4 regions of the Fontibacillus forbon genome follow, and region 3 is predicted to be linked to each of the others. Evidence: riboswitches for the same ligand, from Rfam matches in the RefSeq annotation. Region 3 holds a riboswitch; each other region holds the start of a gene.

Region 1 (2,199 bases), on a different contig from region 3:
TTTATAATAGCTGTTGCTCAATTTGTCAGTTCGGATGCCTTTAGAGGAAGAAGCGTGTGCGAACTTATCGTCGCCCAGGTAAATGCCGACGTGGGACACTTTACCTTTACCCAAGGTGTTGAAGAAAACGAGATCTCCTGCCTTCAATTGGCTTTTTGCCACGGCCGTTCCTTGTTTGTACTGGGCTCCGGACACGCGGGCAAGATCGATGCCCATTTTTTTGAACACATACCTTGTAAATCCGGAACAATCAAAACCGTTGGTCGTAACTCCTCCGTATTTATAAGGTGTGCCGTACACGGACTTAACAACGCTGTTCAACGTGGTGTCTGCGAAAGCGCTTCCCGTTCCCATGGTGAATAGGATGGCCAAACTCGTAGCTGCTGCTGTGATCGTCTTTCTCAAGATGTAAAACTCCTTCCAAGGCCTGCGAGGTTAGCTTGAGGATTCGGTTGAAGGTTCCCTATGATCCTTATGTAGCGAGATCAATTCACCCAAAATGGTTCCCCCGTTTCCCGGGTGCCGGGAATTCGGCTGTTCTTAGTTGAATGCACCCGAAAAATACGACGTTACGACAGAAATTACAAAGTTGTTACTATTTACTCTGGTTATTTTACCAAGGCTAGCCGGACTTGGCAAGTTTGTTTCGGCAATTTTGAATAAATAAGTTAATTTGTCCTGTTTATCCCGGTCAGAACCGGGTAATGATTCCTAGGAAGTGTGCCTGAAAAAAAGAAAAACCCGCAGAAGTTGATTCCATAAAGAATCACTGCGGGCTTGACTGTTATTATTCTACTTCATCATGGTCCTGAACATCACCGGTAACTTCTTCATATTTGTCGGTGCTCATAATGCGCTTCGCGCCAACGTAACGCTCGACATAATACTTTTCGCTTAATTTGCTGATGACTACGCCCTTGGAAGAGGAAGCGTGAGCAAACTTGCCATCACCGACGTAAACGCCGACATGAGAAACGCCTTTGCCTGAAGTGTTGAAGAACACCAGGTCGCCGGCAATCAGTTGATCTTTCTCAATAGCGGTTCCCATTTTGTACTGGGAGCCTGATTGGTGCGGCAATTTAATGCCGATTTTCGAGAAGACATACATAGTAAATCCCGAACAGTCGAAGCCTGAGGTAGTAGTTCCACCGGAAACATATTCAGTTCCCAGGGCTTTGTCGATCACGCCATCGAGTTTGGATTCCGACGCGAAAGCGCTACCAGTTCCGATGGAGAAAAGTAATGCAAGACTTACTGCTGCTGCGGTTAACTGTTTCTTCAAGGAAATGCTCCTTCCAATGCCTACGAGGTTAGCTTAAGGATTCGGTTGAAGGTCCCCTATGATCCCTCTCTTGCGAGATCAATTCACCCAAAGTGGTTCCCCCGTTCCCCGCGAAGGGAATTCGGCTGTAATTTACATCTGACTTCTTACTTATTCAACACTCAACAGAAAACTCCTGCTAATAGTAACAAAAATAATTACAAAACTGTTACTGAAATTGTGCTGCTGTTATTGTAACAAAGGCAAGTATATTTTGGCAATGGTTATTTAGCAAGATTCAGAGGGGAAAACGCAGGACAAGGCCTCCGTAGAAGCGCGGAGGCCTTGTGGCACAAGGGATGATAAAAATTAAAAAAATTTAACTTTTTTGTGTCTTCGAATGCCATAGCTGATATTGAGAGGTTAGGGTCCAAATTTGAAATAGACTGCGGAAAAAAGGATAGGATTGCTGGAGGATGAGGGCAAGTAACCCGGTCCAAATCCAGGAGACGGTACCGAACAGTAAGAACATGACTGCTCCGGAAGCGCCGAGAATAAGCGAGATGGCGATCCCCGGCAACAGATATTTCAAGCTGACGAGCAGTGAGCCCCAGACTCCGGTTTTGAACAGGTAGCCAAACTGGGCAAACAGCAGCAATTGTCGGATAAGCCAGCCATAAGCGGCCCAGCCCAGAATAAACCCGCAGAAGATCAGGATCGGGACCAGCCTGTCGCCGGCAGGAATCAGCCGGAGCGCCAAGGCGTACAATTTCGGGATCATCCAAAATCCCGGTAAGGCTAATAGCGCCAGTTCCAGCAGGAAAAAGAGCGTGACGGGCTTCCAGAACTCCTTCATCCCCCGGAAGAGAGGGAACCCGGAGGCGCGGGCATCGGCAGGTACCAGCCCGTAGAGAATACCGGCCTGAAGCAGCGGCGTC
Region 2 (2,199 bases), on a different contig from region 3:
AATGCGGACGTCGTCTCGAACAGAATGCTCAGGAAACTGGCGTCTTCCGTCGTCGACAGGACCATTGCTACGGCAATGACCAGAAATAAGGCCAACATCGTGATCGTTACGGCCTTGAATATCCGCTCCTGGGCCAAACGGTAACGGAACAGCACCAGGTCCGAACGGCCGCGGATCATCGAGATCACCGCTCCGACAAGGATCGTGAAGGTCGTCGTCTTGATGCCGCCTCCGGTCGAACTCGGCGAAGCCCCGATAAACATCAGGATGATCATAAAGAATTGAGTGGCCTGTCTAAGCCCGCCGATGTCCAACGTATTGGCCCCCGCGGTTCTGGGCGTCACCGACTGGAAGAATGAGCCCCAGATTTTCCCGCTCCAGTTCAGCGGCTCCAGGGTTTTGGAGTTCGTGAACTCGAATACGAAAATAACGAGCGCTCCGACCAGAATCAAGGCGGTAGTCATGGACAAAACCACTTTGGAATGCAGCGATAACTTACGGCGGCGCCGGAATTCGATCAAGTCGGATAGGACGATAAAGCCGATCCCCCCGGAAACGATCAGGAACATCGCTACGAAGTTAACGATCGGGTCATTGACATACTGGGTCAAGCTGCGATATTCGCCGAACAAATCAAAGCCAGCATTGTTGAACATGGAGACTCCATGGAAAATGCCGTAGTACAGCGCCCGGCCGAGCGGCATGTCGAAAGACCAACGGATGGCGAACAGCAGTGCCGCGCCGCTTTCGATGATCAGCGAGTACATCAACACTTTCCGGATCAAACGGACGATGCCTTCCATCGTATTCTGATTCATGGCCTCCTGAAGCAGAAGCCGGTCTTTCAGCGAGATTTTCCGTTTAAATACGAGAGCGAACAAGGTGGCCATCGTCATGAAGCCGAGCCCGCCAACCTGGATGAGCAACATGATGACAACCTGGCCGAACGTCGAAAAATACGTACCTGTATCCACTACGACGAGCCCGGTTACGCAGGTTGCCGAGGTCGCGGTGAAGAAAGCGTCGATAAAAGGAAGCGATTCTCCGGTCGTACTTGAAATCGGCAGCATCAGAAGCAGGGCACCGACCAGGATAATCATGGCGAACCCCAGTACTAAAACCTGGGGCGGAGAGAACTTGATCCATTTGGATATCAACGCGGTCACCTCATTACCAATTTTGGGCAAAAAAGAAAAAAGCACTGGAAATCCAATGCCTTTTGATTGGTCCCTGCTGCAAAGGCCTACGAGGTTAGCTGACGGATTCGGGCTTGCGCGGTCTGCCCTATTCGCTCTTTCACCAGGTCCGGGACCCGTGAAACAGACGAAATTCACCCCTAAATATCGGTTCCCCCGTTTTCGGTAGAAATTCGGCCACTATATAAATTTCATTTGTTTTCATTTCATTTTCGTCAAATTGGATTATAAGCCTTATTCCCTTCCACCACAAAGGTTTAATTGGATGAAATAGCTCGATAATAACCTAAAAGGAAGGAAACAAGCCGCAGGTTGAAGCCTTCTCTAAGCTATGCTTGAGTTTGCCGTGGTTATTGCGTCTTTTCATGAAATTATCCTCATCTCTGGCGCCGCGAACTCCCCTGTGTTATCTTTACTTTGATGTAGATGTGCCGAAAACATACAGTTTCACAAAAAATCGTTAAAAGGAGTTTTTGCATGGATTCCTACTCAAAACCGCAGACGCGAAGGATGAAAACCCGGACGTTATGGATACTTGCCGCCATCGGGCTGATCGTCTTTATTCTGCTTCAAATCGTTCCCGCTACCGACTCTGAAACCCTGCAAATGGAGCAGTCAGCCGAGTTGATCACCAAAGCACAGGCCGAGGAATCCGCGGCCAAGTTCGCGGAAACCACGCTCGGTTTGTCCGGTCCTTTCGACGACGCGCTGGTTACTTATGAAACGCGTGCCGATATATACGGATATCTAACCCGAGAAGACCTGATGGTTGACTATCTGAAAAAATATGAGAAGCAATTTCCATATGACATCTTCCAGGTCCGGTTTAAAAAGCCCGGCGGGCTTCTAAGCTCTTTAACGGTCGATGTCCATATGACGACGGGCAAAGTTGTCGGCTTTAAGGAAATTCCCGAGACCGGGTTTCCGGGCTTGGGGATTAGCGATTCATCTGACGCCGTTTCCGCAAATTCGGGAGTAGAGGGCCTTACCTGGGAGGAAAAGC
Region 3 (2,199 bases):
ATTTTGACATTCACATTGTCCCGCATTCTGGGTCTGTTCGAAAGGAAGTTGAGAGCTAGTGATCACCGTTAAAAATTTGCATAAAAAGTTCGGTCAGCTTCACATACTGAAGGGCATCGACCTGGAAATCGCCAAAGGAGAGGTCGTTGTCGTTATCGGGCCCAGCGGCTCGGGCAAGAGTACATTTCTGCGCTGCCTGAACCTGCTGGAGGAGCCGACTGAAGGCGAAATCACATTTGAGGGTCAATCGATTACCGAGAAACGCCACGACATCAATAAAACCCGGGAAAAAATGGGGATGGTGTTTCAGCAGTTCAATTTATTTCCCCACAAAAGCGTGATCGACAACATTACGATGGCGCCGATCCGCGTGAAGAAAACCGAGAAGGGCAAAGCGGAAATCCTTGCTATGGATTTGCTGCGGACGGTCGGATTGGAAGACAAGCGGGACGCTTATCCTTCGCAGCTGTCCGGCGGACAAAAGCAGCGGATCGCCATTGCCCGCGCGCTGGCGATGGAGCCCCACGTCATGCTGTTTGACGAGCCGACATCAGCGCTGGATCCCGAAATGGTCGGCGAAGTGCTGGACGTCATGAAGAACCTTGCCGACAAAGGCATGACCATGGTGATCGTCACGCACGAAATGGGCTTTGCCCGCGAAGTGGGCGATCGGATCCTGTTCATGGATCAGGGCGTCATAATGGAACAAGGTACGCCCCAGGATGTGTTCGGTGCGCCGAAACATCAGCGTACTCAAGATTTTCTCAGCAAAGTGCTGTAATCTTATCAATAACACTAAAACCGCCGGAATAGGATGACCGGCGGTTTTTTGCTGTTGTAATTGATCCATCCTCTTACTAAATTGTCATCGGAATGACGATCGAATTTCGTTGTCATCCCGCCATTTTTTGTAGTATGGAAACATTTTCATCGCCTTTTGGTTACAAAATTGTGATATATTGATTAGGCCAAAACCTGCCATGGCGCAGGTGCGGGGGACGATTTACCGAAATGCTGTCAGACTTGAACCGTGGACAGCGTTCTTGGGGTGAAGCGTAAGAAACGACGCAGGGAACCAATCCTTTTTTCCCGAACCCGACAACTAACTCCGCAGGCGAAAGTAAAAGGAGGAACATCATGATCAAACATAAGAACATGGCACTTGCCTTCAAGGCGGCAATCATTGCAGTAGGTATGGCAGGAGCATTACAAACTATTCCTGTTCATGCGGATTCGGTACATAAAGCGAAGGAGGGAGACACCTTCTACATTCTCGCCAAGAAGTACGGCGTCGATTTGAACAAGCTGATCAGCGCAAATCCGAGTATTAAAGCGACTAACATTTATGGCGGCTTGGATATCGTCATACCGGGAACCGGATCGAACGCCTTGGTTTCGATGGCTTCCGCCAGCGCAAACGAAACGCAAAACCCGCAAACTTTGTCTGCTTTGAAAGTCTCAACGTCCGACAAGGTTGTTGAAGCTTGGGGCAAATCTTTCGCCTATTCCAAAACGATCGACGTCAAAGCAACGGCTTATTCATCCGCTGCCAGCGAGAATGGCAAGTGGGGAGCGGTGGATTATTTCGGTGAACCGCTGCAGCTGGGTACGATTGCGGTAGATCCCAAAGTAATTCCAATGGGCACAAAAGTATTGGTGACGGGACATTCCCATGCCAATTTGCCGAAGAATGCCTTTGTAGCGACCGCAACCGACCAGGGTGGGGCCATTAAAGGCAATCGCATCGATATTTTCATTCCGGGCAGTCAGCAGTCGGTTAGCCAATTTGGATATCAGGACGTCAAGCTTTACGTTATCGAATAAATTTAAGTCAACGAAAGCAGCTTCCGTTTCGGAAGCTGCTTTTTAGTTTGTTTCTTATTTGTATTTCGGGGTATGCAATAACTCGGGAAGCGTTACGAAATGGTATCCTTGCGTTTTTAGAGACCGGATAATGTCGGGCAAGGCCTGGATCGTTCCGGATAAATCGGATCCCGTGCCGCCGCCGGCATGCTGGAGTACGATGGATCCCGGACCGAGGGCTTGAAGTACGTTCTGTTTCACTTTTTCCGCATTAAGCCCCTTCCAGTCAAGGGAATCTACATTCCAGTTTACGATCGTATAGCCGTGTGTCTTCGCCCACTTGATTTGCTCCTCGTTGATTTCTCCGTAGGGAGGACGTATCAGTTTCGGTCGGTA
Region 4 (2,199 bases), on a different contig from region 3:
ACCGGTTTGCGCCAACGTAAACGGAATAAATACGCCAACCGCATAGAGAGGAATCAGATGCTCTGTCTGTCCTTTAAAAACGATGATAAGCAGAATGGAGGCCACCGCCAAAAAAACGATCCCGTTGGAATAACCGAGGCGGTCACCCCGAACGGTGAACATACGGGCTATATATTTGTCTTTCGCCAGGTTCACGGCCAAGAGCGGAAATGCCGAGTATCCCGTATTGGCAGCCAGCACCAGAATCATCGCGGTTATCCCCTGAATCGTATAGTACATAAAGCCCCGGCCGAATGTAGCTGAAGCGATTTGGGATACGACGGTTTCCTCCGCTTTAGGCGAAATCCCGTAATAATAGGCCAGCCATACGATTCCCGTAAATAAAAGCGCCAGCAGCACGCCCATCGCAGCTAATGTTTTGGAAGCATTCTTGGGGGCCGGGTCCTTGAAATTAGGAATCGCGTTGGAAATCGCCTCAACCCCGGTCAAGGCCGAACTCCCTGAGGCGAATGCCCGCAAGAGCAGGAACAGCGTAAGTCCTGTCACAGGCGTACCGATCGGGGAATGTAAGTTGGCCGGAACTTCACCCACCGCAATTTGATAAAGACCCGCTCCGATCGTAATAAATATGACAAGCACGAACAAGTAAACCGGATAAGCCAGAATAGAAGCCGATTCGGTGATTCCGCGCAAATTAAGAACCGTGATAACCACTACTAAAAGGCATGCAATGAGTACATTATAGGAATGCAACGACGGAAAAGCCGAGGTAATGGCATCCGTACCTGCGGAAATGCTGACCGCAACGGTTAAAATGTAATCCACCAGCAGCGCACCGCCTGCTAAAAGTCCGGAGTTTACTCCCAAATTTTCCTTGGAAACGACGTAAGCTCCTCCGCCGTGAGGATACGCATAAATCACTTGTCTGTAGGATAAGACCAGAGCCACCAGCAGCACCAGAATTCCCACGGCAATCGGAATGGAGTACCAGTAGGCTGCCGCGCCGATCGTCATCAAGACGAGCAGAATCTGCTCCGGTCCGTAGGCTACGGAGGACAAGGCATCCGATGAAAGGATGGCCAGGGCTTTCGTTTTGTTTAGTTTTTGTTCGCCAAGTGCGGTTGACTTCAGCGGCTGACCGATGAGCACTCTCTTGATTATCGAAAACATAGCTGCAACACCACCGTGCTTTATTTTTTGCAAATACAAAGGCTGTTTATGAATTAATAATATTGGCAATTCGTCATATTAAACCCGAATCGGCAAATAGCGGTAACGGGCTATTCGAATATGATTCAACAGAGCCAGTCATGCAGGAGTTTGGCAAACCCTGGGGCTTTTTGCACAGCAAAAAACCACAGAGGCACGACCCCCTGCGGTCCATGGTTACTTACATGGGCACAGTATCATCCTCTCTCGGACTACGCTTACGAGGTTAGCTGTCGGATTAGGGTGGCGAGAGTCACCCCTCCGCAGCATGTTCTGCAGGACATGCTGCGGATTCACCCCCTACCGTTCGTTTAGGCTGCTATTGCCTGGACGCCCGGCATTCGGTTCCCCCGCTTTCCCGCGATACGGGAAATTCAGCGAATCAAGAATATAAAATCCAAGAGTGAATATTACGCCTGCTCTCATTTTCTGTAAATCCCTGAATTTGCCTCAAAACGCGTTTTTCCGGGTTTGATAGGAGAATAAAACGCTTACTTTCATCACTTTCATTTATTATCATGGATTATTGAGTCCGGATAACTAATCTTATATAGGATTTATAGACAACAAAAAAAGCCGGCTTCCATTCATCGGAAACCGGCCTGTCCTTGCATTATTTTTTCAAACAATCTGCTTCAGCTTATTCACCGTTCAAGCGATACCCGCCATGAAATACCGGTCCCACATACTCGTTAAAGGCATAACCCGAAGAGATGGCAGCCGTGACGAATTTTTTCGCCTTGACCACGGCTTCTTTCACGGATAATCCGCCGGCCAAGCCACCGGTAACCGCCGCGGCAAACGTGCAGCCTGCCCCATGATTATAGGCCGGTTCGATCTTTTCCGTCTCCAGGATCACAAATTCCTCGCCGTCATAGAACAGGTCGATGGCTTTTTCGCCTTCCAAAGCTTTACCGCCTTTAATGACTACGTTTGCTGCACCGCGCTCATGGATGACTTTTGCGGCTTCCTTCATCTCGTCGACGGAAG

What was found. A riboswitch is a leader RNA that binds a small molecule or an ion and turns the genes downstream of it on or off. The one in region 3 is predicted to bind cyclic di-AMP.
Region 1: linked by a shared signal. The riboswitch ahead of ACLB09_RS24240 (C40 family peptidase) and the one ahead of ACLB09_RS05005 (3D domain-containing protein) in region 3 are both predicted to bind cyclic di-AMP.
Region 2: linked by a shared signal. The riboswitch ahead of ACLB09_RS22025 (TrkH family potassium uptake protein) and the one ahead of ACLB09_RS05005 (3D domain-containing protein) in region 3 are both predicted to bind cyclic di-AMP.
Region 4: linked by a shared signal. The riboswitch ahead of ACLB09_RS10660 (APC family permease) and the one ahead of ACLB09_RS05005 (3D domain-containing protein) in region 3 are both predicted to bind cyclic di-AMP.

What each region holds. Positions count from the first base shown of each region.
Region 1 is NZ_JBKGFV010000009.1:19,373-21,571, forward strand. Features, by position in the region: gene ACLB09_RS24235 (C40 family peptidase) at 1-405, opposite strand, end outside; cyclic di-AMP (ydaO/yuaA leader) riboswitch at 410-546, opposite strand; gene ACLB09_RS24240 (C40 family peptidase) at 788-1,282, opposite strand; cyclic di-AMP (ydaO/yuaA leader) riboswitch at 1,285-1,419, opposite strand; gene ACLB09_RS24245 (hypothetical protein) at 1,641-2,199, opposite strand, start outside.
Region 2 is NZ_JBKGFV010000006.1:185,718-187,916, forward strand. Features, by position in the region: gene ACLB09_RS22025 (TrkH family potassium uptake protein) at 1-1,100, opposite strand, end outside; cyclic di-AMP (ydaO/yuaA leader) riboswitch at 1,225-1,385, opposite strand; gene ACLB09_RS22030 (CPBP family intramembrane glutamic endopeptidase) at 1,674-2,199, shown strand, end outside.
Region 3 is NZ_JBKGFV010000001.1:1,084,990-1,087,188, forward strand. Features, by position in the region: gene ACLB09_RS04995 (amino acid ABC transporter permease) at 1-72, shown strand, start outside; gene ACLB09_RS05000 (amino acid ABC transporter ATP-binding protein) at 59-781, shown strand; cyclic di-AMP (ydaO/yuaA leader) riboswitch at 957-1,132, shown strand; gene ACLB09_RS05005 (3D domain-containing protein) at 1,141-1,824, shown strand; gene ACLB09_RS05010 (polysaccharide deacetylase family protein) at 1,879-2,199, opposite strand, start outside.
Region 4 is NZ_JBKGFV010000002.1:797,522-799,720, forward strand. Features, by position in the region: gene ACLB09_RS10660 (APC family permease) at 1-1,170, opposite strand, end outside; cyclic di-AMP (ydaO/yuaA leader) riboswitch at 1,409-1,599, opposite strand; gene pdxK (pyridoxine/pyridoxal/pyridoxamine kinase) at 1,850-2,199, opposite strand, start outside.